Regions from separate parts of the Paenibacillus sp. RC84 genome, predicted to be linked through region 2. Evidence: riboswitches for the same ligand, from Rfam matches in the RefSeq annotation. Region 2 holds a riboswitch; the other holds the start of a gene.
What was found. A riboswitch is a leader RNA that binds a small molecule or an ion and turns the genes downstream of it on or off. The one in region 2 is predicted to bind ZMP and ZTP.

Region 1 (15,063 bases), on a different contig from region 2:
TGGCCGCGCGGGAGGCGTGCTTAAGCTGTAGGAAATCGGCTTCTTCCAATAAGCGTGCATCCTCCAGCACCCAAATGTAGCCCAGCACCTCGCGGTTGTTGCGGATGGAAATGGCGATGCGGCGGCCGAGTTTGACGTCGTCCAGCGCTTTGATGGGCACAGGATCCTCGCTTTTCATCAACTGCTGAATAAACCCCTCGCGCCAGAGGCTGGCGATAACCTTCTCGGGCACGCGGCGGCCGACGATCGTGGCGATCCGTACGGGGTCGGTCTGAGCTTCGTGCGTGCTGTACGCGATCAGCCGATGGTTGGCGTCTTCTATGGTGATGGCGCAGCCGAGCACCTCGCTGATGGTATCCGCCAGTGCTTCCAAACTTTCAAAACTTCGATCGAACGGATTTAATTCGTTGCTCATGCGGGTCTTGACTCCATTTCCTTTGGCTTGCGAAGCGGTTTGTTTTATATAAGTAAGGTTCATTTAATGTCGGTACTTTTATTATAAAACGATTGTGCGAAAAGCCATAGACGGAATGCGCCGGTTTGTGCATTTACACAAATCGCGGAAGAAACATTCTCATAATCACACAAAAACAGATCCTACACAAATATGCTACACTTCTTTTTGTAAATGAAGCGCTTTCAATAAACATAAAACAAATGATAACGCTTACTTTTACAGAAATTAGCTACTTTTGTTGGACAGACTTCACGCCCTTAAGGAGGGTATAATCAGTACACGTTTAAGACGAATTTTTCAGGAGGTACCTATGTCCAAAAAAACTCAGCCCAATGAACTGCAAAGAGGATTGGAACAACGACATATCACCTTGATGTCACTTGGTGCCGCCATTGGTGTAGGCCTGTTTCTCGGCTCCGCCTCCGCGATCAAACTTGCCGGTCCCGGCATTCTGCTGGCTTACGCGCTCGGAGGTCTCATTATTTTCTTCATTATGAGAGCTCTCGGGGAAATGGCCATTGAAAATCCCGTAGCCGGTTCGTTCAGCCGGTATGCGAGAAATCATATTTCACCTCTTTTCGGATATTTGACCGGATGGAACTATTGGTTCCTATGGATAATCACCTGTATGGCCGAAATTACGGCAGTCGGCATTTATATGGAGTACTGGTTCCCGGGAACTCCGCGCTGGCTCTGGGCCCTTGGTGCGCTTATTCTCATGAGCGCCATTAACCTGATCGCCGTTAAAGCTTACGGGGAATTCGAGTTCTGGTTCGCTTTGATTAAAATTGTCACGATTATCGGCATGATTGTTATCGGAGCCGGGATGATCTTCTTCGGACTCGGTAACGGCGGCATCGCGGTCGGATTCAGCAACCTCTGGAGCCACGGAGGATTTCTCCCTAACGGGGTAACGGGTCTCCTGCTTTCTTTCCAGATGGTTATGTTCGCTTATCTGGGCGTTGAGATGATCGGGGTAACCGCGGGCGAAGCCCAGAACCCTGAGAAAACTCTGGCAAAAGCCATCGACACTGTCTTCTGGCGTATTCTTATTTTCTACATCGGCGCACTTGTTGTCATCATGTCCATCTATCCGTGGGATGAAATCGGCAAAGCTGGCAGCCCGTTCGTGATGACGTTCGAGAAAATCGGAATTCCGGGAGCCGCGGGCATTATCAACTTCGTTGTCCTGACGGCAGCCTTGTCTTCCTGCAACTCCGGTATTTTCAGTACGGGCCGTATGCTCTTCAACCTGGCTCAACAGGGCGAGGCGCCGGATTCCTTCCGTAAGGTTTCCAAAAGCGGCGTTCCGGGCAAGGCCATCGTCGTATCGGCCATCGCGCTTCTTATCGGCGTCATTCTGAACTATATCGTTCCGGAAAAAGTGTTTGCCTGGGTAACAAGTATCGCCACTTTCGGAGCCGTATGGACATGGGCGATGATTCTCATCTCCCAAATGAGATACCGTAAGAAACTAAGCCCGGATCAAGTTCGTAATCTTAAGTACAAGATGCCGCTGGCGCCTTATACTTCCTATATCTCTTTGGCATTCCTCGTGCTCGTCATTGTTCTTCTCGGCTTCTCCGCGGATACGCGCGTCGCGCTGATTGTCGGGCCGATCTGGCTGATCGCTCTCGTTGTCGTTTACTACAGCAGGGGATATCACCGGAAAAACGCGCTTCCCGAAAAGAACTCCGATAGCGCCGGAATCAGCATTAATCCTCAGTCTGAACTGTAAGTCCGGTTCTTGAATGAACAAAACGTTTATAAAGGTAAGGACGGATTCTGAAATGGAGTCCGGACTTGCCTTTTTTTATTTTCAGTAAAATTTATGAAAAACCCTTGTTTTTGGAAGCCCGATCTGGAACTTTTAAGGACTCCCGGTCGTTATAAAACTAAGAGCATTTTCAGGAGGGGGTCAGGTTGTCAGCCAACCGTGAAGCAATGGGACAAAAGCAATTCGCCAAAGGTCATTTCCTGTTCATCCTTGGAACTTGTCTGCTCAGCTTGCTGCTGGGTATTTTATATACCCCGATATGGGGAGGAGAAACGGCATTCTCCATTCAGTTTATTGCACACGAAATCGTGGCCGAACCCCGCGGGTTAAAGCTTTGGGCTTATCTTTCCATCGGTCTGGGGGCCATCTTGCTGGCCGGGTTGGTCGGACTGATCCGGCCCGGAAAAGCTTGCGGACTCAGCTGTATCGTCCTGGCCGGAATAGCGGGCGTTCTTGTGCTGATTCAGCTTCCGCCCGTTTTTCTGTGGGGGATGGTGCTTCCGGTAGATGCCGCTGCCTGGCTCCCGATCTTACTGCATGGGACGGCTCTGTTTGTCGGACTGTGTGCGGCGGGTCTGCTCAAAGGCTTGAAAAATAAATGACAAAATGGAATTCATACATAGATTAAAACTTTTAAAATTCCAAAGGTTCACCGACAATGGCTTTGAATAGACTTACCCGACGGCATTTAACTCCGCAACCATTGCTCAGAACTAGGCAATTAAGGAGGCAGCTCGTTGAACATTAAAAAAACACTGATAGTCGGTGTCTGCTCGGTAACCGCTCTTGTAATAGTCGGTTTGGGTTTGAACAGTTCCAGTCAGGCAGTTGGTTTTGATAAGAAAGAGAGACTGGAAACTTTAAAGAAGGAAGAACAACGGTTAAGAGCTACACTCGATTCCAGACAGCCGGGGGCTTCCGAAACGACCACAGAAAAATTACAACGTGAGCAAGATGAGATCTTGGTCAAAAAAATCGGAATCGAAGCGGGGACTTTGCAGGATGAGTTATACCCGCCTGACTCTAAGACAGTCCTTGAAGAAAATATAAGATCGCTAAAGAATATATTAGAAATTAACGGTTACTACGAGATTAAGAAGAATGATCCCGTAAATGGGAAGGCTTATGAAAAAGCTGCTCGGATTTTGAATGAAAAGAAAAAGACGCTTGCAGAAATTGAGCATCAATTAAAAGACGGGAGCAAGCCCATCGAGCAATTAACTAAGGAGTTCGAGGATTTAAGAGCTGTCCGGGAACTAACTATAAAAGAATAAAAAATTTATAGCTTTAACGAGTGTTTGGCTGCTAGCCGGTTTAACCGTATGGTGGTTCGGATGGGGCATAGCTGCCCTTTACCATCAGCCGATAACCGCGGACCAATTATAAAGAGGCTGTGATGTTCATTTTCCGCAATTGGCCCGGCGCGGCCTTAATAACTTCTTGGATACGGGAGATAATAAGGGTCTCCAATTCATCCCGTTTGACGCTATGAAAAAAGCATTTGCTTTTTTTTGAGGTACCCGTCACAGAGTATCGGTAATGCACATTGGTGCTGTTTAACTTCTTGGAATAATTCTGGCTCATCTTCCCATTCATCTTTGATCCGCAATGAGCGCAGACGACAAGCCCGGTCAATAAATAACGGTCCTCATGATAATATCTCCCGATACTCTTACTGCCAGCGAGTATAATTTGCAGATCATCGAATGTTTCTTTGTCCAAGATCGGCTCATGATGATTTTCGATGCGTATCCATTCCTCTGGTGGCTTCTTTATTACCTTGTTTGAGCAATTTGGCTACATACTCACCTTCGGGGCGTATCTCGGGGGTCGGAGCTTTGCCAACGCCTTCTCCACGTCTGCTTGCTACCATTGAGGCCGCTTGGATGCAAAATAACAATGAGGGGTAAGGTAATCGCTCCTACAATTACAGTTAACTCCAACGGTGATAATACAGAGGAAATGGCTAATAGAATTGCACAGGAGATAAAGTCCAATTTTACCAAGTGCCTATGAATATTCTGTGCTAAAGAATATACAAAAAGCAAATGATACCTAATATTGGTATATTAGGTATCATTTGCTTTTTGTATAAGTTATTATAAAGAAGTATTTGCTCAGTCTGTTGCTCTAGAGTCGAAACTGGCTTTTTTAACCAGACGACCACTACTAATCAACTTGGAAGGTGTAATGATATCAGGAACACTGCCTGTTGACGCAGTTAAGTCCGTGCCTCCTCCGTAATAAAACGCCTGCCAAACAAATTTTGAGCAATAATTGTCATCAAGTGTTGAGTGATCATTTGTAATCCAGTATCTTTTCATTTTATAAATGTTCTGAGCCGCCCAAGATGCGGCAGCAGAAGCGCCGTAACTAGCACGGTAAACTGAAATTGTCTCATTTGGTTTATGCCTTTGATTCATATAAAAAGTAAGTGTATCTTTAGCAGGACCGTCTGGATGTGCATGATATAAGTAACCGTCGTTGCCTACAACCGCCACGTGACCCACAAAAGGTTGAGCGCCGAAGAGAGATTTACTGGAATAGATAACATCGCCTGGTGTTATTACAACTTGAGTACCCGGATAGTAGGCATCTGGAATACCTTCAGCCTCAGCAGCATAAGACGATTGGGGAAGCAACAAGATGGTAAAAGTAAAAATAGCGACTAGAAATGACAAGACCTTCTTTTGCACTTAACAAACATCCTAATTTTTGGTATAAAAATACTATAATATATAATTATGGAAAAAATCAACAGAAAGGAAGTTTTTCAGTGAAAAAATTTATAGTTGGCTTTTTGGTAGTGTTGATTGTTGTGGGTGCGACTGTTTTTGTCACGATGAAGATTAAAGCGAATGAGCTAAAAAAGGAAGTGCAGATACATCTGAAGAATAAAGGTTATAAAGAAAGCGACCTTAAAAATGTAGAGGGCAAAATATCTAAAACACCACAATACGTAGCTCGAGTAACATTTAATGATGAGCCTGATATTGTTTACTTTTATACCAAAAATGAACAAGGTATAACCCAATACGGTGCTACGCTAATCCAAAATTATCAGTATAAACATAAAGAGTCCAATTGGTAGAATGGTTTACAAAGTACTTTATGGTCTGATAAACGCAGATGCCCCCGCGCCTAATGGCCGGGGGCTTATTCTTATTTCACTTTAGCAAACTTCTGAACAAATTGTTCTCGTCCTTGCCTTTGTGAAATGTTTATTTGAAAGCTGTTCTTTCCACTTCTCGTTACTCTTATCTGCATTTAATTCCGCGAATTTAACTCCGTAATAAGCCTCTGCACTCTTTTTATCCAGCAGCTCAACAGAATAGGTTTTTCCCTCAAGGTGTACATGGTTACGGAGGATGAAAATAGCCTGCGGTGCATGTACGCCTTTTCGGGTTGTGAAGAACGGATGTCGATGGTCTGGCGGCTTGTAAAAGCTGAGGTAACGACACGCATGAAGTATTATTTAGAGATCGGTGTAGCTAAGACGAATTAAACTATAGGATTTTACGCGTTTTTCCTGTATAATACATTGATTGAAGACTTAACTTAAAATCACTAATCATAACCTAACTTCAGAGGAGTTGTTTATATATGCCACTCTCTTGTGGTATCGTCGGGTTGCCGAACGTAGGAAAATCGACGCTATTTAACGCGATTACACAAGCGGGTGCCGAATCCGCAAACTATCCTTTCTGCACGATTGATCCGAACGTCGGTGTGGTTGAGGTGCCTGACGAAAGATTGCAGAAACTGGCCGATATTGTGAATCCGAACCGGATCGTGCCGACTGCTTTTGAATTCGTCGATATTGCAGGTCTGGTCAAAGGCGCGAGCAAAGGCGAAGGCCTTGGGAATAAATTTTTGGCAAACATTCGCGAAGTGGATGCGATTGTGCATGTCGTCCGCTGTTTTGTGGACGAGAACATTACCCACGTGTCCGGTAAAGTCGATCCGATCTCCGATATCGAGACGATTAACCTGGAGCTGATCCTGGCGGACCTGGATTCCGTGGAGAAGCGCATCGACCGTTCGCGCAAAAATATGAAAGGCGGCAACAAGCAGTATGCCGCTGAAGTGGAATGCTTCGAGAAGATCAAGGAAGCTTTGTACAACGACCAGCCGGCCCGCAGCGTGGAGCTGACGGACGAGGAGCGCGTGCTTGTGCGCGACCTTCATCTGCTGACCATGAAGCCCGTGCTTTATGCCGCTAACGTGAGCGAAGCGGAAGTGGCGGACGGCGATAACAACCCTTACGTGCAGAAGGTCCGCGAGTTTGCGGCTCAAGAAGGCGCGGAGGTTGTGGCCATCAGCGCGAAGGTTGAATCCGAGATCGCCGAGCTCGAAGGCGAAGACAAAGAAATGTTCCTGGAAGAGCTCGGTCTTCAGGAGTCCGGTCTTGACCGTCTAATTAAAGCGGCCTACAAGCTGCTCGGTCTTTACACCTACTTCACGGCCGGTGTTCAGGAAGTAAGAGCTTGGACCATCCGCAAAGGAACGAAAGCTCCGCAGGCGGCTGCCGTCATCCATACGGACTTCGAACGCGGTTTTATCCGGGCGGAAGTTGTATCTTATGAAGATTTGACCGCAACCGGCTCGATGAACGCGGCCAAAGAGAAAGGCCAGCTTCGTCTGGAAGGCAAAGAATATATCGTGCAGGACGGCGACGTGATGCACTTCCGTTTCAACGTTTAGGGTGCAGATACAGCTGTGTCCTTAGCTTGATACGGTGTTATATAGAACAGGCGGGAATGTACATCCCTCGGTGGTATAAAGGCCCTTGAACGGTTAACCGGTCACCTACGTAAACTATCCTGACCGCTGCCGAGAGGTGCGTTTAGTATTTAAGCTGTTTGCAAAAGCAGCGCAAGGCCCTGATTATTTTGACATTATGGTAAGGAGTGGTCCAAATGCTGGATCGTTTGCAGGCTCTGGCGGATCGCTATGAGAAACTGAGCGAGCTGCTCTGTGACCCGGATGTAACGAGCGACACGAAGAAGCTCCGGGAATTCTCAAAAGAACAATCCGACCTACAAGAAGCCTACGATGCTTATGTGGAATACAAAGACGTGCTGGAACAGCTGGATGCGGCGAAAGCGATGCAGGCTGAGAAGCTTGATGACGAAATGCGCGACCTCGTGAAAATGGAGATTGAGGAACTGTCCGGCCGCAAAGACGAGCTGGAAGAGCGTCTGACGGTGCTCATGCTGCCTAAAGATCCTAACGATGACAAGAACGTGATCGTGGAAATCCGCGGTGCGGCCGGCGGTGACGAGGCCGCTCTGTTTGCCGGAGATCTGTACCGCATGTACTCCAAGTTCGCGGACGCCCAAGGGTGGAAAACCGAAGTGCTGGAAGCGAACCTCAACGACCTTGGCGGATTTAAAGAGATTATTTTCATGATTAACGGCAAGGGCGCATACAGCAAAATGAAATACGAAAGCGGCGCACACCGCGTTCAGCGGATTCCCGTTACGGAATCGGGCGGCCGTATTCATACATCTACTTCCACGGTTGGCGTAATGCCCGAAATGGAAGAGATCGATATCGAGATCAAGGACAGCGATATTCGGGTTGATACGTTCTGCTCCAGCGGAGCGGGCGGCCAGTCCGTTAATACGACGAAGTCCGCGGTCCGGGTTCTCCACGTGCCGACAGGCATTATGGCGACCTGCCAGGACGGCAAGTCTCAGAACGATAACAAGGCGAAAGCGCTGCAGGTTCTGCGCGCGCGCATTTACGATGTTAAACGTCAGGAAGAAGAAGCGAAGTATGCCGGGGAGCGTAAGAGCAAGGTCGGCACGGGTGACCGCAGCGAGCGCATCCGGACCTACAACTTCCCGCAAAGCCGCGTAACGGACCACCGCATCGGTCTTACGCTTCACAAACTGGATACCATCTTGAACGGAGACATGGGCGAAATCGTCAATGCTCTGACTATGACGGCGCAAGCCGAGCTTCTTGAAAAAGGGGAGCAATAAAACCATCATGAACAGGCTTATTTATCAAGCCGGCATGTCAATCCGAGAAGCCTATACCCAGGCTTCTTCTTTTTTCAAAGAGCGGCAAATCCAGGACGCGGCTATCTGTGCGGAGATTCTGCTTCAGCACGTGCTGGGTCTGAGCCGGACGGAATTCTTCTTCCGGATGGAAGAGCCTTTTCCCGCTGCGCATGCGGAGCAATGGGGCGAGGTCGTGGAGCGTAAGGCCGCGGGCGAGCCGGTGCAGTACATCACCGGCGAGCAGGAGTTCTACGGCCTAACGCTCCGGGTCACGGACGCGGTCCTGATCCCGCGTCCCGAAACCGAGCTCCTCGTGGAGGAAATCCTCCGCGAGGGCTCGCGCCTGTTCCCGCAAGGCGCTCCCCTCCTTGCGGATATCGGCACCGGGAGCGGAGCTATCCCGGTGAGCCTGCTGCATGCGCGCCCCGATTGGCGCGCGGCGGCATGCGACCTCTCGCCGGAGGCGCTGGAGGTCGCCAAGGGCAACGCCGAACGATGCGGCGTAGGGGAGCGGATCGCCTTCTGCGAGGGCGATCTGCTCCTGCCCTGCGTCGAACGGGGGCTGCCCGTCGACATCCTGGTTTCGAACCCGCCGTACATTCCGGCGGGGGATTCGCCGTCGCTGCAGCCGGAGGTGCGCGACTATGAGCCGCATCTCGCGCTGTTCGGAGGCGAAGACGGGCTGGATCTGTACCGGCGGCTGGCCGGCCAGATCCCCCTGCTGCCGAAGCAGCCGAGGCTGGTCGGGCTGGAAGTCGGCATCCATCAGGCGGAGGCAGTGGCGGACCTGCTGCGCGCGGCGGGGGAGTGGAGCGAGATCCGCTTCGTGAAGGACCTGGCTGGGATCGACCGGCATGTCATAGCGATACAGGACCCCTCAGAAGCCTGACTCTGGCAGGACCCGCACAAAGCAGTCAGAGGCCGGTCACAGGCTATGAATCCTTGATTGGAGCGGCGAAGCCCAAGTCCTAGACGACCACGTCGGAGATATTCAGTGAGTTGATGTCGATTTCATGACTGTCCGGGTTAACAAAGGACTTTGGGCCGCGTCTTGTATCGGCAAACGTTAGTCTGACCGGTAGCTCAAAGGATTTATCGTCGTACGCAAATAGCGTGTGGCTGTGAGAAATCCGCTTGCTTAGGAAACCGACTGCGTGCAACGGGGGGGAAGGATGGCGAACCCCATTTTTGACGTGGGTATAGCGAAAGAATAGCTTTTCAACAGAGAGATGCTGAAGGCTTTGCTATTACCCTTCCCCTAACGGGAAATCTATAAACCTCGTATCTAGCGAGCATCAATTTTTTAAGAGATATCAGCACGTTCGCCATACAGGCCCACTATGAAAGTCCTGTGCTGCGATAACGTCGCTGCGATTGCCGGTCACTTTCCTAAAGGTTTCTATGTTTCACACCCACAAATTGTTCCACGTGAAAAAATCATAGATTACTAGTTTAAAAGAATTGCCTTTTGACCATACTAACCGTTACAGAGGAAGAAACAGAGAACAGCTTCGAAGCTGGCGCTGTTTTTCCGGGAAACGGGAGGGAATTATTATGGTCATCCGCAAATCATACAAGCACTTGTTTTATACGTTTTTCGCTCTTGCCATCATGATGATGAGCTGGGAAGGTACGCGTTCGAATGCGGCTCTGGCGGAAGGGGCTATCCCGGACCAGTCGATCCGTCTTCGCATACTGGCCAACTCCGATAAGCCGGAGGATCAGGCCATCAAGCGGCTGGTGCGGGACGCCATTGTCGCTCAGATGAACGAATGGGTCACCGGACCGCATTCCATTGACGAAGCGAGGCAAATTGTGCGGCAAAACCTTCCGATTCTGGAAAAAGTCGTCCGCGATACACTGACATCCCGCGGTCTGGGAGGGCTTCCTTACACAGTGGAGCTCGGACAGGTGCCGTTCCCGACCAAAATGTACGGCAGTCGCGTCTATCCGGCTGGGGATTACGAAGCTCTTCGTGTATCTCTGGGCGAAGGGAAGGGCCAGAACTGGTGGTGCGTGCTTTTTCCTCCACTTTGCTTTGTAGACGGCGTGTCGGGCGAAGCGGTGGCCCAGGCGGCTCCTGCTGAAGACGGCGGGGAAGGACCCGGTGAAGCCAAAACCGCTGGCGTGCAGAAAAAAACGGCCGACGCTCCCGCCGAAGGATCGGCGGCGGCTGCAACTGCCGGCGGAGATACGGAAGTGAAATTTTTTCTGTGGGAACTGCTTCAAGGTATTATCGGATTCTTCCTGAATCTGTTCAGATAAATTTCGGAAACCAGTAAGGGTGAACAGCATTGACAACGACTAAACTATGGCAGATTCACGATGAAGCCGGAACGGGGACGGGGACAAGAGAAACGGCGGATAAAGCGATTGCCGAAGCTGCCGGTCTTCTCGTTCAGGGAGAGACCGTAGCGTTTCCGACCGAAACGGTATACGGCTTAGGAGCCGATGCGACGAATTCCGCTGCGGTAGAAGGCATTTACCGGGCCAAGGGCCGTCCGTCGGACAACCCGCTGATCGTCCACGTCGCGGACCGCTCCCAAATGGACGCGTTCGCGGAGGGCGCGCCCGCCGAGCCCCTGCGCAGGCTCATGGACGCCTTCTGGCCCGGGCCCCTGACGGTCATCGTGCCGGTCCGCGCGGGCGCGGTTTCCCCGCTGGTCACGGCGGGGCTGTCTACCGTCGGGGTCCGCATCCCCGACCATCCTGTCGCCTTGGCGCTGCTGCGCGCCGCAGGCTGCCCGGTTGCGGCCCCGAGCGCGAACAGCTCGGGGCGTCCCAGCCCGACGATAGCGGAACACGTCGCCGATGATCTCGGCGGACGAATCGGCGGCATCGTCGACGGGGGCCCGACGGGCGTCGGCGTAGAGTCGACCGTCGTGGAGTGGGCGTCCGGGGCGGTCTACATCCTGCGCCCCGGCGGGGTGACGGCCGAGCAGCTGCGCGAGGCGCTGCCGGACGTGCCGGTGCGCGAGCCTGTGCGCACCGGGGAACCGGCCGGGACACCGCGGGCTCCCGGCATGAAGTACGCGCATTATGCCCCGAAGGGGAGCATGCGCGTGGTGCTGGGCGACGATCCGGAGGCCGTCGCCGAGTGGATGCGGCGTGACCTGGACGCCGCCAAGGCCCGCGGTGAGCGCACGGGCGTGCTCACCTATGACGAGCGCCGCGGTCTGCATCACGCGGACGCCGTAATCTCCTCCGGCCGTCTGGCCGAGCCGGAGACGATCGCGCGCGGGCTGTATGCCGCGCTCCGGCAGTTCGACCGCGAGGGAGCGACGTATATTCTCGCGGAAGGCTGCCCGGACACGGGAATAGGCCGTGCCGTCATGAACCGTCTGCTGAAAGCGGCGGGTCAGGAAGTCATCCGGGTTTAAACACACAAGGGCAAACCCGGTGCCCGTAGAACGGCCTCTTAAACTCTCCGGTTCGTATAAGGTAACTGCCGTCAGAGGCTAAGCTTCGGGCAGTTGCAGGTCCCCCGGAACGTCTTTATTCTTTTCCGTTCCGAAAAGCAGCCGCCTGTATCGGTTATGCAGACAGGTACAAGTCCATAGCATGTTTCCCGGTTTGTCCGCATATCTTGAGAGAGAAAAAGTGGACAGGGGGAAATACCAATGGCGGCACTGGCGGGCGTGTCACCTTTCGTATGGGGCCAACTGGTGACGATCTTCATCATGGCTATTGCGCTTGGTTTTGACGCGTTTTCTTTAGGGATTGGAATTGGAATGAGGGGTATACGCCTGCTGCATATTCTTAAAATCAGCATCGTGATCGGTCTCTTTCATATCCTCATGCCGCTGCTCGGCATGTATGCGGGACATTATCTCGGTTCTTTACTCGGACAAGTTGCCGTAGCGGCCGGGGGCGGTCTGCTCATTTTGTTAGGATCCCATATGATTTACAGCTCGTTCCGGGGAGAAGATTCCAATGCATTCGATCATCGCACCTTCTGGGGAATGGTCCTGTTTGCGTTAAGCGTGAGCGTGGATTCTTTTTCTGTCGGCGTTTCGCTGGGGATTTTCGCAACGGATGTGGTTTTGACGGTGCTGCTTTTCGGATTGCTGGGCGGAGGCATGTCGATTCTGGGGCTTATGCTCGGGCGTCATGTGGGAAGCTGGATCGGTGAATACGGAGAAGCGCTGGGCGGTGTGATTTTGCTGCTGTTCGGTCTGAAATTTCTGCTGTAAAGTGTCCCTGATTTCAAAAAAACGGTACAATATATAGAGAGCGGAATAACCCGTTGGAATACTCTGTAAGGAGGTAGACGAAACATGAAACAGATCCTTTTTGTCTGTACCGGAAATACATGCCGCAGCCCGCTGGCTGAAGGGATTTTGCGTCATATGGCCCGGCAGGATAACCTGGAAGTCCATATCCGTTCTGCAGGGGTTTTTGCTTCCGACGGCAGTCCGATTTCCCGGCAATCTTCCTCCGTTTTGCGTGAAAAAGGCTGTGAAGCTTCTATCAGCTCCAGTCTTCTTAGATCCGCAGACGTGGATTGGGCCGATCTCATCTTAACGATGACACAAGATCATAAACGCGCCGTTATTCAGCGGTTCCCGCAGGCGGCGGATAAAACACATACACTGAAAGAATTTGTAGAAGACGACCCCAAGGTTATCACGGCTGCCGCGGAATGGGAGAAGCTGATTGCCGAAGTGCAGGTTAAGCATGCCCTTTCCGAAGAAATCACGATAGAAGAGCGGACACGGCTCATCCACTTGGAAAAACAACTCCCGGATTACGATATTTCCGATCCTTACGGCGGTTCGTTGGAGCTTTATCGCCATACGGCGGAAGAAATCGAAGAAGCGCTCGTTAAACTGGTTCAAAAGCTAAAGGAAAGCCGATGAGCGTCAAACGGTCGCAGTATCTTTCTGCCCGGCCTAACAAAATCTTCATTTTTTAGCGGCTTTACAGTTTTGCGGGAATACGGTAAGATAGGGGCATAAAAGAAGACCCGATGTAACTGGCGACGAGTGGGTGTAACCACAGTGGAGCATCGGGGTATACGGCCGGTCGCCTGGGCAAAAGAGCAGTACATGCGTATTTACGCGTGTCATGCTCTTTTTTTCATTGTCTCTTAACGATTACACAGGTGCAGGTTAAGTCGGAATTTGCCGGTTTTTTTTCTCCGGCCGATCGGTTTGGGTTATAATAGAGCCAAACGCAGTTTATTCCCACCCGAGGAGGGCTTTTCAATGAAAATTGCAATTGGCGCCGATCACGCCGGATACCGGCTTAAAGATGTTATCGTTCCTTACCTGGAATCGTTAGGTCATGAAGTGAAGGATGTCGGCTGCAACTGTGAACAATCGGTCGACTATCCGGACTACGCCGTTCCGGTTTGCGATATGGTGCTTAACGGGCAGGCGGACAAAGGTATTCTGATTTGCGGTACAGGCATCGGCATGACCATTGCCGCGAACAAAATGCCGGGCATCCGCTGCGCGCTTGTGCACGATATGTTCTCCGCGAAAGCAACCCGGGAGCACAACGACACGAATGTGCTTGCTATGGGAGAACGCGTAATCGGACCCGGCGTGGCGCAGGAAATCGTCAAGATCTGGATTGAGACCGAGTTTTCGCACGGCGAACGTCATGAGAACCGCCTGAACAAAGTGAAGCTTTTGGAAGAGAAGAATACGATTCATCCGTAAGGAGCTCTATTTTAAATGGAGGTGATCGTATGAATGACGGTGAGAAAGCCTGGCTGGACGGAATAGGGCCTGCGGTTGAGGCCAATTTCCGGGCGCTGATTGAGGCCGGCGGCTTAAGGCGCGGCCAGATCGTCGTGTTCGGTACCTCGACCAGCGAGGTCCGGGGCCAGAGAATCGGCACGTCCGGTACGCCGGAAGCGGCCGAGCGCATTTTCGCCGCCGCTGTCCGGGTGGCGGAAGAACACGGGCTGCGGCTCGCCTTCCAGTGCTGCGAGCATTTAAACCGCGCGCTTGTCGTCGAAGAAGCGCTGCTGGAGCAAGACTCCCGGCTGGAGCCGGTGAATGTAGTGCCGGTGCCCAAGGCGGGCGGCTCGATGGCCGCCCATGCATACCGGCACCTGGAGCGCGCATGCGTCGTGGAAGAGATCGCCGCCCATGCGGGCATCGACATCGGCGACACGCTGATCGGCATGCACCTCCGCCGGGTAGCCGTCCCTGTGCGCCCGCCCGTGAAACGGGTGGGTGAGGCGCACGTGACGATGGCGTATACGCGTCCGAAGCTGATTGGCGGACAACGGGCGGTGTACGAAGCTGTCCCGGAGAGCCCGGGCATTCCCGTACTCGTCGGCGCTGCTGCTCCTGCCCGGACAAGTCCGGGAAGTGCGGCAGACAGCGGCGCCTGCGAATAATGTATCTGGAGCCGTGATAAGCGGGGGACCTTTTTTTCTGCTTATCCGGCTTGTACAAAGTGAAACTGATTGTGATTTTAAAATCCATGGGAGGTTGTTATAGATGGTAGAATTTTTGCGTAAACAGGACCCGAAAATCGTTGAGGCTATGAACCTGGAGCTTGGCCGTCAACGCGACAAAATCGAGCTGATCGCTTCCGAAAACTTTGTAAGCCAGGCGGTTCTTGAAGCTATGGGCACCGTGCTGACGAACAAATACGCGGAAGGCTACCCGTCCAAGCGTTATTACGGCGGCTGCGAGTACGTGGATATCGTCGAAGATATCGCGCGCGACCGTGCGAAGGAACTTTTCGGGGCCGAGCATGCCAATGTACAGCCTCACTCCGGCGCTCAAGCGAATATGGCCGTTTATCTGGCCGCGCTGAAGCCGGGGGACACAGTCCTGGGTATGAACCTGGCGCAT
Region 2 (15,063 bases):
CTTTTTGCAGCGGATATTTGTCGGCCAGCACGGTGTCTTCTTTCGCGTAAAGCACGAAAGCGGGAGCCGTCGGCCAAAGCCGCAGCGCTTCGTTCAAGATCATCCGGATGTAGGTAAGCTCGCGGACTTGTGCGTAAGTCGGCACGGGATCGGTCAGAACCCGGTCCACTTCTTCGTACGCTTTCCGGAGCTTGTCGGGATTTTTAAGAAGAAAATAAAGGGCGAACGAGAGAAGTCCGCTTGTGGTCTCGTGGCCCGCGATCAGGAACGTAATGATCTGATAGCGAATATTCTCGTCACCCAGGGATTCGCCCGTTTCCGGGTCTTTGCCGTTCAGCATGTGGGACAGCAGGTCATCGATCCCTTCCGTTCCCTGGGCCCTTCGTTCGGCAATCAGTTTGTCCACCAAGGCGAACATCGCCTGGATGTCATGGTTGAATTGTCTCTTCGTAATGACCATCAGCTTGTCCTGAAGTCCGAGACGCTGGGTCTGATTCATCGCTTCGTGAAGCGCTCTTACCATGCTTGTAATAAAAGGATGCGGCTGCTCCCGGTAAAAGCTGTTAAACCGGTAATTGAACCCGCACAATCCGATCGTATCCAGCGTCAGGCGCGTCATATCCTCCGGTACATCAATGATTTCGTCCGCGTTTAGCCGGGACCACTTCTGGATGAGCTGGACCGCAATGTCCACCATCATGTTGTGGTACGCCTTCATGGCACGCTGGCTGAACGTCGGCAGCAGAATATGATGAGCCTTCTGCCAGTTCGGTTCATCCGTGTGCGCGGTAAACAACCCGTCTCCCCCAAACGCGCGCACATTCGAAAGAGCGGCTCCGATTTTCTTATCAAAACGGGATTCGTCGCAAGCGTCTGCGACCAGCTCGTGGCTGGAGATCAGCAGCTGCGTTCTGCCGGGCATCTCCAGCTTGAAAATGGGACCCAGCTCATCCGCCAGTTTCATCATCGATTGCAGCGGGCTTTCTTTATCAATTAACGGAAGATTGCCGAGCGGCCCGTAGGTTTTGGGCTGCGGAATTAACGGTTCTGATTTAGCCAAGACACTCTCGCCCTCCTTGTTCATGCCATACTGGTACTTACACATCCTCCCTACTATTTGAAAAGAAAGGAACGGCTATCCATTTTTCTCGCTCTCCAGCGGCTGCCTGCGAAAAAATTACCACTTGTATGGATGCCTTATGTAATCATTTCCAGTGTAACGCAAAAAACCGCCCCCGCAAAATAGACAATTCCAGCGAATTGTCCAAAAACAAAACACTTTACCCGGATTGTCTATTTATGAATCCGATTTTTCCGTTAACGAATCGCACGTATCCGTTCCTACATTTTTAAAAAGATCTCAATTCCTTTATACTGGAAAGTGGAGTGTGAAGAACCATATCGAGGTGACATCATGACCGATTCGCAAACGACCAAAAAAGCGCTGGCCGCATCGCTTAAAAAGCAGATGGAAACGAAACCTTTGGCTAAAATCAGTGTTCAGGATATTTCCTCCGGCAGCGGACTGAACAGACAGACCTTTTATTATCATTTTAAAGACAAATACGACCTGGTTCACTGGATTTACTATTCGGAAGCGGTGGAAAGCATCGCCGATTACCGCGATTACGAACACTGGAGCGACATGGCCGTACAAATCCTGCATTATTTGATGAAAAACCGATTGTTCTATATCAACGCGCTCCATACTCCGGGACAAAACGCGTTTGACGGCTATTTGTTCGAGGCTACCAAGGACATGATCAAACGAGTAGTGGACGATGCTTCCTCCGGCCTTGACGTATCGGATGCGGACAAATGTTTTATTGCGGAATTTTATACCTTCGCGTTCGTAGGCATCGTCGTCAAATGGGTCAAAACGGGCATGAAGGAACTGCCCGAAACGATGATGAAACGGATCAGCGACCTCGTAGACGGTACGCTGCTCCGCGCGCTCAGCCGACATGCCGGACCGCAGCCGGTTGAAGCCGCGCCTTAACGCCAAAAAGCCTCCCCTTCTAACAAAAGGGGAGGCTTTTTTTATAGTACAGGACTGCGTGCGATGCCGTTTGATTAGTCGGTGCTGTCCGCTGCCGCTGCTGCGCCTTGGCTCTCCCGGGGAGGTTCCGTCCGGCGCAGCATTAGCGGAACTAGCAGCAGCGCACCGAGCAAGAAGAGAATTCCGCTTCCGGCATAAACCGTTTGAAGGGACAAAATATCCTTCATAAATCCAGCGGCAGACATGCCGATGACCATAAACCCCATAAACATCGGCGTTAATACGCCTCCCACGCGGCCGATAAAAGCCGCTTCCGTGTTTTTCATCATCATGGTGTTAATTCCGATCATGATGCACGGATAAAACAGCCCATTCACCACCTGGAAAAAGATCGTCAGCGGAACGCTTGTGGACAAGCCGATTCCTATCGTTCCAACGGTGCTGGCGATAAGCCCCGCCGCAAGCAGTGATTGCGGCTGCATTTTTTTCGAGAGTGCCATGACGAAACCCCCGCCTGCCAGCATTGCCATTCCGTTCGCCGCCAGAAGCCATTGCAGAAACAGTTTATCCTGCCCGAGATTTTCGATAGCGATAAACAGCATCAAAGGCTGAATAACCCCTACCGCCAAGCCCGAAACGACGAACGTTCCTCCAAGCGTCTTCAATGCACGGCTGTTCCACACGTAACGGAGTCCGTCCTTCATTTCCTGCATGAAATTGCGTTCCGCCTTAGCCGGATTCTCCTGATCGGCCGGTAGTGAAGTAAGAACGGCGGCGGAAGCGATGAAACAAACCCCCATGACCGCAATCGAAATTTCCAGACCGTAGTGCTGGTACACGAATGTCCCGAGAATCGGGCCGAATACCATAAAGATGGCCATTAACGTCTGGAACATCGCCATGACCCCTTGAAGCTGCTCTTCCGGGACATGCTGTTTGAACAGTTTCAATGCGGACGGCTGGGAGAATTGCGACAAAATCGCCGACACCAGCGTCGCGAAAAACAGCGCCTGCCACGAACCGAACATGACGACAAGCAGGACGGCGAATACGGACAACGCCGAGAGAAGATCGCAAACGATCATCGTCCGCTTCGGTTTCCACCGGTCCGCGAACGTTCCGCCGATAATCGCGAAAAGAAAAATCGGAGTAAATTCGGCGACTGAGATTAACGATACAAACTTGGGATTGTTATTCGTTATATCCGTCACGTACAGCAGAATGGCAAAGTTTCTTACCCAGATGCCAAGCTGGAGCAGAACGTTGGATAAAATAATCGTTCTGACAAAAGTATTTTTAAACACGACTGAGAGCCCCTTCCTGTGATTTCCCACTGAGATTTTGTTCAGACTCAGAATAAGACCTGGTCAACAAACGATATCTCGTTCGGTTTATTTAATACATAAACATAATATAATAACGTTTGGTTTTAGGTCAACAATTATTTAAATTGTCTACATAAAAACTAAAACCCGTTCGTTTCGGTTGTTGACCTCCTACCCCTCCCTTCGCTTTTCCGAAGGAAGTTTCATCCCCCAAATCCCTTTGACCGATGCCAGTTCCTCTTCTTTGTAGCTTTTTTCCTGGAGCAGGTAACTCCTGACTCTTTCCGCATAGGCCATTTTATTTCCCTGAACATAAACAAACGGAGCCAGTAAAACGATCAGAACGATTGACAGTGCAAAAATTTTTCCCCGGCTTAGGTTCCGCACGTTTCCGGCTCACTTCCAATTCGTCCCGACAAATCCGCGTACGCCTCTCTAAGCCATGGATGAACGACTCTCAGCGTGTCTTTCCGGTTCCATAAGTAGCGGATATAGGCAAACGCGGCATGGTCTATCGAAAGCGCAAGTCCCCTATTCAGCTCTTCGAGATATGGAGGATTGCCTTTCTGATCCCAGGCGATTTTGTCGGCTGTGAAAAGAAGCTTATCCATCTGCGATGCCTGTTTTTTGAGCGTGGTGTGGCATTCAACGGCACTCAAGATCTGAGGGTCCGCCACTCCGAATAGATCCCGTGCTATCGCTTTCGACATCTTCTGGTGAATGATCATCGGAAAGCTTTCTTCCTCCGGAAGCACTTCGATCCCAAGCTGAACCGACACGGAAATACGCGTATCGTTGGAAAAAACGGCGCTGATATCATGCAAATAACCGGACGATGCCGCTGTTTCCGGGTCCGCCCCGAAGCGGACGGCCAGTTCGCGGGCTTTCTCGCCCACCTTCATGCAGTGCTCCGCGGTTTCGCGGTGTCCGTTTTCGGTCAGAAAAGCATACACATCTTTTTTCAGGTCGCCTGACCGTTCCGGTTGGACCAGATGCTCGTAAACGTTCATTACCTCACTCCCCATTAGTTTTATAAGGGCCACTTTGTAAGTATAAAAGGATATCCCAGGTAATTCCAAATAAACCTTTCCTAAAAACAAAAAAGCCCGCCGCACGCTTCCGTAAGAAACGCATAACGAGCTGCACATAAAGAAAAGAACGGATGCACTCAAAGAAAAAGCCAGCCGGCAATCCCGGCTGACCTTTGATATCCTTATCGCGCTCGTTACCCTGCCTTTACAGGCCGATTTGCAGCATTTTACGGGTAATTAAGCCCAATTCCCTTTGCGGAAAATCGGTTCAATCGTCCCGTCGGCCCGTTCTCCGTCAATGTCCATTTCCGCCGAACCGATCATGAAGTCCACGTGGGTAATACTGTCGTTGAGGCCCGCCTTCGTCAGCTCCTCCACCGACATTTTCGTTCCGTCCGGGATGCTGAAGCCGAAGGCTTTCCCCAGAGCAAGGTGATTCGACGCGTTCTCATCGAACAGCGTGTTAAAGAATATGATGTTGCTCGCGGAAATAGGCGACTCATGAGGCACAAGCGCAACCTCGCCCAGATGGCGGGCTCCTTCGTCCAGTTCGAGAAGTCCTTTTAACGCTTCATAGCCTTTCTCTGCCTGAAAGTCCACGACACGGCCGTTTTCAAACGTAAGCGTGAAATTCTCGATCAGATTTCCCTGATAGCTCAGCGGCTTCGTGCTGCGAACCACTCCGTTCGTGCCGTCCTTAAGCGGAGATACGAATACTTCCTCCGTCGGCACGTTCGGATTGAAAGCATCCCCCTTCTCGTTCACAGTCGAGCCTCCGCACCAGATGTGCCGCTCCGGCAGCGTTACGCTCAGCTCCGTGCCCGGCGCCCGGTAATGAAGCTTCCGGTATTGTTTGGCGTTCAGCTCTTCCACTTTGGCCATGAGCGTGGCATTATGCCGCTCCCAGACCTGAACGGGATTGTCTTGATCCACTCGGGTAGCTTTGAAAATCTCCTCCCACAAAGCGGCCACGGCTTCATCTTCCGGCAGATCGGGGAACACTTTGCGGGCCCAGCCGGTGGAAGGCGCCGCAAGAATAGACCAAGTCATCTTGTAGGAGGTCATGTATTCTCTCCACTTGACGAGCGCTTTGCCCGCTGCCTTGGAATAAGCCGTGATGCGTTCGGGCTTCACTCCCTGAAGCAGTTCCGGGTTGCCTGATTCGATAAGCAGATAAGCGCCGCCGTTTTCGGCCAGCTCTTCTACCGCCTGCGCTCTCCACGCCGGATAGGTATCGAACGAATCGTCGGGAGCAAGCGTATATCTCAGCTTCGTAATAACATCGTCCATCCATTCCACGTGGACCGATTTCGCTCCCGCTTCGTATGCTTTTTGCGCAATAAAACGGGTTAGAGGGGCCTGCTGAATGGAAGCATTCACCCATAAGGACTGACCCGGCTGTATGTTCAAACCGACTTTCACCGCTAGCTCGGCGTATTTTTCCAGATTTCTTTCGAATTGATCGGCCATATTCATTCTCCTTTGTAGGTAAATTCACTCTCGGTCTGCTCGTTATGTAGGTTCCTCTTACATCTTCGACTTGCGAAGCCGTATTCCTTGTTACACGGCCGCAAAATACTCCGGCGCCGGATCAATCGTTTTCTTTCCGGCGTTTCCGGAAGCGCCTGACTTTCATCAGGTTGCCGCACATCTTATCGTCGCACCACCGGGCCGTCCGGCTTCTGCTCTCGTCGAAGAAAACCCAGCGGCAGTCTTCATTGGCGCACATTTTGAGCCGCCGCACGTCTTCTTCCGCCAGCAGCCGCGCAAATGCGACGGCCACCTGGCCCATGACCGCGGCCCAGCCCCTATCGCCCGTCCTGCGCTCCAGCCGCCAGCCGCCTTCTTCCCTCGCCAGAACCGGTCGGGAAGGCACTTCAGCCATCGCTTCGTTCAGCCTGGCGATGTCCGCGCGATCCGGCTCGCTGTTAGTGCAAGCGCATTCCGTGATCGCGCGCATAGCCTGCCGGAGCTCGCCGAGGGCGGCGCGTTCGTGGGGCTGCGGAGGCACCTGGGCCTGCAGCTCCCACTTCTCGAGAAAAGCTTCCAGCCAGCCCGGCCGGTCGAGCCTGTCCTCGCTCCGCCCCGTTCCCCGCCAGTCGTACCACTGGCTGTTCATAAACTCTAAAGCCGAATTTTCCAAAACAACCTCCGAATAAAGATTGAGTCTTTTTCCAATTGATGTTAAAATCCAGTGTGTAACCATCATAATCGTTTTAGATGGTTACAATAAACCTGTCGAATTGTTCGCTAACGGGCAGGCTCATTGCACAACCTGTCCACGCATGATGACATCGCTTTTCTAATTTTACACCATTCTTAATTCAGGAGGAAATCGAATGAACGGATTGGATCTTCTCAAACGAGGTTGGGAACACGCTTACGGAACGGAAGACTGGTATGCCCCTCTGAAAGACGCCGTTAGCGGGATAAGCGCCGAGCAAGCTTCCTGGCGGCCGCCGGGTGAAGCGGGCAATACCATCTGGGAGACAGTCAACCATCTGGTCTACTACAAGCAGCGGCTGCTGGAGCATCTCCAGGGCGAAGAACCGGACCACTGGGCCCAGAATAACGACGACACATTCAAAACGCCCGATACGCACGGTTCCGAAGAAGCGTGGCAGCGGACGCTTCGTGAGCTCGACGCCGTTCATACCCGCATCGGCAGCCTTCTGGATACCAAATCCGATCTGGACATGGACGCTCTATACCGCGATCATCCGATCGGTTTCCGCATCGGCAGCGTCATCCAGCACGACGCTTTTCATACCGGCGAGATCGTGCTGATCCGCAAGCTTCAAGGCTCCTGGCCGTCGACTCGCAGCTGCGAATAAACGCGCGGGCTCGTTAAACCGGCAACAAAAACCGTCTGAAACTCTTCTTTTCAGAAGAAGCTCAGACGGTTTTTGGTATCATTGCCGGAACGGTACATCTTGCCGTCCATGATCGGAAAGCTCTGCGGCCCCAAGCGGCTTCTCAAATCCGCTCTCTTACTTGTATCAAAGCATTCCGCTTTATTTCTTCCGATTCGCTCAGCAGAAGCGTTCCTTTGTCTCTGTATATGTTCCGGCTGTCGGCGGACATGGCATTCAAGTTGATTTCCACCGTGATCCAGGCGGATTGTACCGCGGCTTCCAGCATCAGAACGGCAATTCCCAGATCGGACACCACATTCTTGTTGACTTCCGGGGCCAGGGCCGCCAGCCGCCGCATGACCCCGAGGCACGCCTCCATCAGTTCCAGCGGCACATCCGCCGCATAAGCGGAGGCTTCCCGGATAGCGAGACTCCGGGCTTCTTTCTCCACGGAAGTGGAAGCCGGCAGCTTCAGCGCCTTCATGAACCGGCTGAATGAAGCCATATCTTTTTCCTGCAAGGATTCGAACCGCACGATGGCCTGCCGAAAAAGATCCGCATTCTCGAGCATCGCGGCTTCTTGCTCTTTAAACTTGGCGCCCGTGGTCAAGCTGGCGGTCATCGATCCCATGGACGCTCCGAGGGCTGCGGCCAAAGCGGCAATGCTTCCTCCGCCGGGCACCGGGGAGCCCGAAGAAGCCTCGGCCAGAAATTCGCGAATCGACTGATCGTACACCCTCATTTGTGCGCTCCCTCCCCGATCTGCATTCCGACCGCTTTTAACAGATTTTCAAACAAGATCAGCGTCGTTAACGTCCCTACGCCTCCCGGCACCGGCGTCATCGCCTTTACCCGCTGCAGAGCGTCCGGGCTCACATCCCCCGTTAATCCCGTGTCCGTTTCGTTGATGCCCGCATCGACAACGACCAGATCCGGGTGCACCATGTCCGCGGTAACCATCCCCGCCCTTCCGGCCGCTGTAATGAGGATGTCCGCACCGGCAATATGACGCGCGAGATTCTCCGTGTGCGAATGGCATACCGTAAGGGTCGCGTGCTCCCGCAGCAGCATAGGCATCAAAGGCCTGCCGACAGTCTCGCCTCTCCCGACGAGCACCACATGCCGCCCTTTCAGTCCGAATCCGAATTCCTGCAGAATGCGGATACAGGACTGGGGCGTTGCCGGGTACAGCCCTTTTGTGCCGAGGAAACAGGCAAGTTTGCTGCCGGGCGTAATCCCGTCCACATCTTTGTCGGAGCGGATAATCTCGAAAGCTTCGGACGGGTTCAAATGCCGGGGCAGCGGAAGCTCCAGCATGATTCCGTGCACGCTTTTGTCTTCGTTCAGCTCTCCGAGATGTCCGAGCAATTCCGACTGCGTAATAGCCGGATCGAATTCCATCAGCCGGTAGCCGATGCCGAGTTTTTGCGCCGTCTTTTCCTTGGCTCTGGCGTAGTATTCGGAAGCCGGATCTCCTTTTAGGAGTACAACCGCCAGGGAAGGTTCTATTCCCCGCTTTTTCCACGCGTCCGTTTCTATTCGGATCGATTCCCTTAACCGACCGGCAAGATCTGCCGTTTTCATTAACATTCCCATGTGTTCCGCCCCCCGATTTATTGGTTCCCTGCAAAAAGAAAACAAAAAAAGTATCCGCAGATCGCGGTTTCCCGTTATCTGCAAATACTTTCGCCCAGGCGTACGGCTATATTTCCCGTGTGCTCCCCCGTGGTTCCCCACGTTCCGCCAGTTACACACCGTTCCAGTGGCCTCATTTTAGCACAGCGAACGTTTTACGGTAAAGTGCCGGAGAAGCATTTTTTTTCAAGATCGGTTGGCACACCGCCTCACTTACAAAGTTTGTACGTTTCCCGGTTTTCTGCTGCCGCGTTCTTTCAGCATCGTTCTCGTGATAAGCAGCATGGAGACGACAATGAGCGCAGCCGGGATATAAAAGATGGACGGCGTGATGCCATCGATCAGCAGCGGCAGGAAATAGCCGACCAGAGAAGCCATTTGAGTAATCACGACATACAGGCTGGCTCCGAACCCGGTTTTGTGCAAAAACATCCGCTGGACGTAGCCCATTGCCACCCCGAGCAGCACGGCCACGTAAAACGAATATAGCGGCTGCATGGCGAAAAAGAACGGCAGATAATCGACATTGGCGTATACCAGATAGACGATCAGAGCGAACAGGCCGGCGAATAGAATGACCGGCTTGAAGCCGTATTTCAGCGCCCAATAGCCCGCAACCGTCATAAACAACAATTCGAACACCGCCTGCGCGCTCCAGATGTAAGACATCAGCTCGGGATTGCCGAACTTCTCGTTCACGACAAGGGGAAGATACAGTCCCCGAATCGCATCGGCGCACGACAGCATAAGCAGCGCGGCCAGCATAGCCAGCGAGAAGGGTTCGCCGCTCTTCTTAACGACCGCTTTGGAAGGCGCTTCCACCGTTTCCCGGTAAAACATCAGAAGGACGAAGAGTGCCGCGTATCCCGCAAGATTGCCCCAGAGTACCCCGTAGAAGGTGAACCATAAGTAAATGTTCGCTCCCAGCAGCAGTCCCGTAAAAAAACCCACGCTGAAAGACGCGCGCAGCCAGAGCTGCGAAATCTCCACGATGTCCGGCGCCAGCTTCGAGAAATGGTTTCGGGCCATGGCAAACATCTGACCCATAACCATCCCGGACGGGGCCGATGCGATCGACATGCCCACCAGCGCGGATACGTACCCGTCGGCTCTCATATAGATCAGCAGCCCGGCCGCACACACCACGGAAGCCGCCATGGGGATGATTTTCTTCCGCGGAATCTTATCGCTTAGAATGCCCACGCTGATCGTGAAAATCATATTGAGCACAAGCGAAACGGCAAAAATCGACGCGATCTCGCCTTTCCCGAGTCCGATCCCTTCTTTTAAGTAAATGGCGTTCATGGGCGCCAAAATCCCGACGCCGATTCCGTACAAAACCATCGCCAGGACCAAAATCCATGCTTTTTTGACGGAAATAAACAATTTGATGTCTGCCGCAACACTCATAACCGGCTCACTCCCTTCCTCTTCCGCATTCGTATACTTCTAATTCGTTTCTTTCGACAATTTCCCTTTTAATTCTAGTTTATTTTCGAATTTACGATTTTTACAAAAAAATATCCAAATTTTCGGGATATTTCGGAGGAGATGTTTTACTATTTACACCATTTTATGTCTATAAATAGTTCTAAAGACCTACTTTCATTGCTTCTACCTTATACTATAATATGGATATGAGGAGGTGAATTGATTCATTTAGACATAAATTGACAGGAGGTAGATGCTAAACTTTTTGACAGGCAGGAATTAAAGCTCATTTGCTGCTCTCGGTAGATAGCCATTCACTGCTTACGATGCCGAATCCTGACCTATCCACCAGAATCACTCTGGTTTGTGTCATTATGATTTTTTACGATTCGCAGCAGTATAGTTCTAAATTCCCTGTATTCCAAATTCACTCAAATCGGAGGTATTAAACTAATGTCCCAATCCATTTCATGGAACCGCTCTCTTTTCAAAGTTTCTCCTTTTCTCGTAGCATTTGCTGCGCTCGTAATCGGTGCCATCTGCTCGCTCGTTTTCGCTGAAAGCGCTTCCGCTCATGGTTATATCACAGGTCCGGCAAGCCGCGCAGCCCTCTGTAATCAAGGCATTAACAAAAACTGCGGAGCCATCGTGTACGAGCCGCAAAGCCTTGAAGCACCTGGCAGCTACCCTGCAGGAGGCCCTGCTGACGGTCAAATCGCCGGCGCTGGCGCCGCTTTCCCTGAACTGAACGCTCAAACTGCAGACCGCTGGTCCAAAGTGAACATCAACAGCGGAAGCAATACGTTCACTTGGAAGCTGACTGCCGCACACGCAACGAGAGAATGGAAATACTACATCACGAAAACTGGCTGGAATCCTAACGCAGCTCTGAAACGTTCGGATTTCGAACTGTTCTGCTCCTTCAACGACGGCGGTAAAAAACCGAACCCTTCCACTTCCCACACTTGTGACGTTCCTGCCCGCAGCGGTTACAACGTAATCCTGGCTGTTTGGGAAATCGCCGATACGCCTAACGCTTTCTACAACGTAATCGACGTTAACGTAAACGGTGGCGGAACTGGTACACCTACAGACAATCAAGCTCCTACTGTTCCTGCAGGCGTGACTGCTTCCGGCGTAACAGCTAACTCCGTAACTCTGAACTGGAGCGCTTCTTCCGATAATGTCGGCGTAACGGGTTACGATGTATACCAAGGTTCCACTCTTGTAGGAACTTCCACGACAACCAGCTTCACGGTAACAGGCCTGACGGCTGACACTAGCTACACGTTCACGGTTAAAGCGAAAGACGCAGCAGGCAACACTTCCGCTGCAAGCTCCGCTGTAACGGCTAAAACAACGGCCGGCGGTGGCGGCACGACTGCACCTGCTTGGAGCGCATCCTCCGTTTACACAGCAGGCAACCGCGTTACTTACAACGGTGTCGTTTACGAAGCCAAATGGTGGACACAAGGCGAAACTCCTGGTAAAGCCGACGTTTGGAAAACCGTTTAATTCACTCAACAAGAAGGACCATCCGAGCTCTTATCGGGTGGTCTTTTTTATTTGAAGAAGATGGGTCTGCACGGCAGCACCGCCCTCTCTTTTTAGTTTATTACGCGGAAAAATGTTTAGCATCGGGCTGAGCGGGTAATTTTCTGTAGAGCCAGCAACCTTAACATACGAGGAGGTAAACGAAAATGGGTAAAAAAATGATGTTTACTGCAATTGGTCTAGGAGCTGCTTACTTACTCCGCAATAAAGACGCCCGCCAGAAATTAAAGGATCAATTTCAGACCTTTGCGGGTTCCGCTAAAACTCAACAGTCTCTGTAATAAAGCATAGGAAATTTTAAAAAAACCTCCATCCCCTTTAATGGGCGTGGAGGTTTTTTTTCGCTTTGAAAAATAAAGGACTTTTTACCCGGATTACAAAAACATAAGGAAGCTCTGGAAGCTGCCTTCCACTCCCCTCCTAATGAAGACATTCCGTTTGCCGGACAGCACTGATTCCTGTACAATAAATTTAAACGTAACGATTACGATTTTTGTTGCATGTTCGTTCCCGGACAAGAATACAATGAGAACATATCTTTTATTTCAGAAAGGAACTAAAACCGTGACAATACCTGTATTCGTACTTAGCGGTTTTTTGGGCAGCGGTAAAACGACCCTTCTGCTCCGTATGCTCGAAGAATCCAAGAAGCTTGGTCTGCGCCCGGGAATATTGATGAACGAGCTGGGCAAGGCGGATGTCGACGGCTTAATTCTGGAAGGGCACAGCTCCGCTTCGATTGAAAAACTGCTGGACGGCTGTGTCTGCTGCAGTAAGAAAAGCGAGCTTACCGGCAGCTTGCAGGCTCTGCTTCTGCGCAATCCGGATATGTTGTTCATCGAGTTGACCGGCGTGGCCAACCCCGAAGAAATTGCCGATGTGCTTACGGAACCCGGTCTGCTGGACCGCGTTGCCCTCAAGCAGGTCATCACTGTGCTCGATGCCGAAAACTTCATGGATTACAACAGCCTGTTCGCATCGGACAAACAGCTCGTGCGAACGCTTCGCAGGCAGGTCGAAGTTGCCGACCTTATCCTGGTCAACAAAACGGATTATGTGCACCGCATCCGGCTGCACCAAATCGAGAAGGCGATACGCAAGCTGAACGGGCACGCTATGCTCGTGTATACGACTCACTGCCGCATTGAGCTTAAACCGATCCTGGAGGGAGTCCAGCCTGCGCAGAATGTGCCTCTGACGGTCCGGCCTATCCGGATGACGAAGATCCGGACTCATCCGAAGGAGCCCAGCACAGCCGGCTCCGGACGCGGCATGCATTCCGCAGATTCGCCGGCACCGGCGGAAACCGCGTCTTCCCACTCCCGCGTCCGTACCGTCACCCTCCCGTGGAATCGGGCTGCGGGGCTGACCAAAGCGGATGTGGACGCCTTCCTCCAGCGGTGGAAGGACGGTCTGATCCGCGCCAAAGGTTATGTGACGTTCGCGGAATCCGGGCACATGCATCTGCTGCAATACGCAGGAAAACGGAGCTACTGGGAGCCTTCCTTTTATCAGGGAAAGCCCTATCTCGTGTTTATCGGGATTGATCTGGATGCGGACCGGCTGAGCGAAGAATGGGAACGTCTTCTGGATGCACCGCAGTCCCTTGAACCCGAGTCCGGCAGACGGAAATAGCTTCAGGCACGGATAGGGAGGCACCTTCTATTCGGCACGATCTTTACGATTTTTTTGTCCCCTCCTCCCTGTTCTGCCTGAGTATGTCTACCGATTAAGAACCTTCTGCATCCGGCTCTTGCACCGCACAAAACCGCCTTCCGTCGGAAAGCGGTTTTTGTTTTTGCCACAGCCTCTATTTCCCCAGATCGGCGAAATCACCGGCATACGGATACACGTAAGGGGATGAAGGCTCTTTGATTTTTTGGATTACGGCTCCCTCCAGCTTCATCACGTCTTTATCTTCGTACACGGACTTTCGGATCGTGCCTTTCACCGTCACCCATGTATCCTTGAGATACGAATCCGCTCCCAACGCTTCAACGATAACGCCGTACGGGGATGCATCGGCCGAGCAGCACTGCATCGTCAGTCTTGCGACGACGAACTGGTTTTTGGGCATGCCGTCCTCCCGGTAAACGAAGCCGCTGATTTCCATCTGCTTTCCGGCAAAATTCCCGGCGAACAGATCTACTGCCGTCAGCTTCTCCATAAAGCCTTTATCTCCGATAAGAATGGTTTTGTTTTTGTAAAGCCGCATGGCCAGCTTCGCGTAGTCTTCCGTAAACCGGCTGCCTTTGAACATCTCCTTGAGTCTGGCTTCTTCCGTGTCTTCCCCGCCCTGACTTGTCCCCCCGGAAGATAGTTCCTTCTTGGGCGGATCGTCCTGGGGACCTGCGTTCCTCTGCGTTTGGAAGCCGGAGGTATTCAATTGAATCCCTTTGACTTGAACGATATCGCTCCCCGTTACCCGGTCGGGCAGCAGAAAGCCGAGCAGCAGCGGTAAAAGGAACAAGGAATAAGCCGCACCATGCGAAAGCTTCGATTTCTTTACATCGGACTCGCATCCGCAGTCGGGTTCATTGCCTGCAGCAGGCTGCAGAGCCAGATAAATCTGGATCACGGCCAGCACGAACAGGGCGATCGCCGAAGCTTTGACGTACGGTACCAGTCGGGGCGCCAAATAATGCGGCATGCTGCCCGTTTTGACCAGATAAACGATATAGAACGAAAACCCGCATAGAATCGCCGCCCGGATAAAATAATGGAAGGCGTAAGCGCGCTTGTCTTCCACCCGGTTCACCTCCCCCAATTCAAAGGGTTACCTGAAATAAAGATGCTCGACCACTACGGAACCGGCAAACACGGTCACCGTGATAAGAACGGCCAGCAGCAGGAGAAACTTCGTTTTGAAGACGGACAGAAGCATCAGCGTGCTTTTAAAATCGAGCATGGGCCCGAAAACGAGGAACGTGAGCAGGGAGCCTTTGGAAAACGTCTGGAGAAAGGAAGAAGCGACAAAGGCGTCCGAGGTGGAACAGAGCGACAACATGTAGGCAAATCCCATCATGAACAGATGCGGAAGCACCTCCCCCTCCCCCAGCGCCGACAAATCGCCTCTCGGCACAAACGCCTGAATAACGGCCGTAAGGAGAGAGCCGAAAATGAGATATTTCCCCATATCGAAAAATTCCCCGCCCGCGTGACCCATCATCGTAACGAATTTGCCGCCGCCCTGCACGTGCGCGCAGTCTTGTCCGTTCCCGGCGTACAGCGAG

Region 1: it holds a riboswitch for ZMP and ZTP, as region 2 does, so the genes downstream of both, rpiB (ribose 5-phosphate isomerase B) here and ABH899_RS13790 (bifunctional 5,10-methylenetetrahydrofolate dehydrogenase/5,10-methenyltetrahydrofolate cyclohydrolase) in region 2, are expected to answer to the same signal.

What each region holds. Positions count from the first base shown of each region.
Region 1 covers NZ_JBGBYL010000013.1:34,541-49,603, forward strand. Annotated here, with positions in the region: gene ABH899_RS25780 (PucR family transcriptional regulator) at 1-415, opposite strand, end outside; gene ABH899_RS25785 (amino acid permease) at 768-2,195, shown strand; gene ABH899_RS25790 (hypothetical protein) at 2,381-2,836, shown strand; gene ABH899_RS25795 (hypothetical protein) at 2,972-3,508, shown strand; gene ABH899_RS25800 (recombinase zinc beta ribbon domain-containing protein) at 3,615-4,010, opposite strand; gene ABH899_RS25805 (hypothetical protein) at 4,352-4,930, opposite strand; gene ABH899_RS25810 (DUF3139 domain-containing protein) at 5,011-5,325, shown strand; gene ABH899_RS28615 (YhjD family protein) at 5,590-5,739, shown strand; gene ychF (redox-regulated ATPase YchF) at 5,838-6,938, shown strand; gene prfA (peptide chain release factor 1) at 7,154-8,224, shown strand; gene prmC (peptide chain release factor N(5)-glutamine methyltransferase) at 8,232-9,134, shown strand; gene spoIIR (stage II sporulation protein R) at 9,800-10,510, shown strand; gene ABH899_RS25835 (L-threonylcarbamoyladenylate synthase) at 10,540-11,625, shown strand; gene ABH899_RS25840 (manganese efflux pump MntP) at 11,866-12,438, shown strand; gene ABH899_RS25845 (low molecular weight protein arginine phosphatase) at 12,523-13,104, shown strand; ZMP/ZTP riboswitch at 13,207-13,287, shown strand; gene rpiB (ribose 5-phosphate isomerase B) at 13,453-13,911, shown strand; gene ABH899_RS25855 (TIGR01440 family protein) at 13,941-14,600, shown strand; gene ABH899_RS25860 (serine hydroxymethyltransferase) at 14,704-15,063, shown strand, end outside.
Region 2 covers NZ_JBGBYL010000005.1:250,560-265,622, reverse strand. Annotated here, with positions in the region: gene ABH899_RS13830 (bifunctional cytochrome P450/NADPH--P450 reductase) at 1-1,084, opposite strand, end outside; gene dhaS (dihydroxyacetone kinase transcriptional activator DhaS) at 1,415-1,999, shown strand; gene ABH899_RS13820 (MFS transporter) at 2,074-3,303, opposite strand; gene yqeK (bis(5'-nucleosyl)-tetraphosphatase (symmetrical) YqeK) at 3,699-4,334, opposite strand; gene ABH899_RS13810 (aminopeptidase) at 4,593-5,825, opposite strand; gene ABH899_RS13805 (CGNR zinc finger domain-containing protein) at 5,947-6,498, opposite strand; gene ABH899_RS13800 (DinB family protein) at 6,695-7,189, shown strand; gene ABH899_RS13795 (cyclodeaminase/cyclohydrolase family protein) at 7,332-7,952, opposite strand; gene ABH899_RS13790 (bifunctional 5,10-methylenetetrahydrofolate dehydrogenase/5,10-methenyltetrahydrofolate cyclohydrolase) at 7,949-8,806, opposite strand; ZMP/ZTP riboswitch at 8,892-8,971, opposite strand; gene ABH899_RS13785 (MFS transporter) at 9,059-10,255, opposite strand; gene ABH899_RS13780 (lytic polysaccharide monooxygenase) at 10,730-11,791, shown strand; gene ABH899_RS13775 (hypothetical protein) at 11,977-12,111, shown strand; gene ABH899_RS13770 (CobW family GTP-binding protein) at 12,395-13,465, shown strand; gene ABH899_RS13765 (TIGR03943 family putative permease subunit) at 13,641-14,579, opposite strand; gene ABH899_RS13760 (permease) at 14,607-15,063, opposite strand, start outside.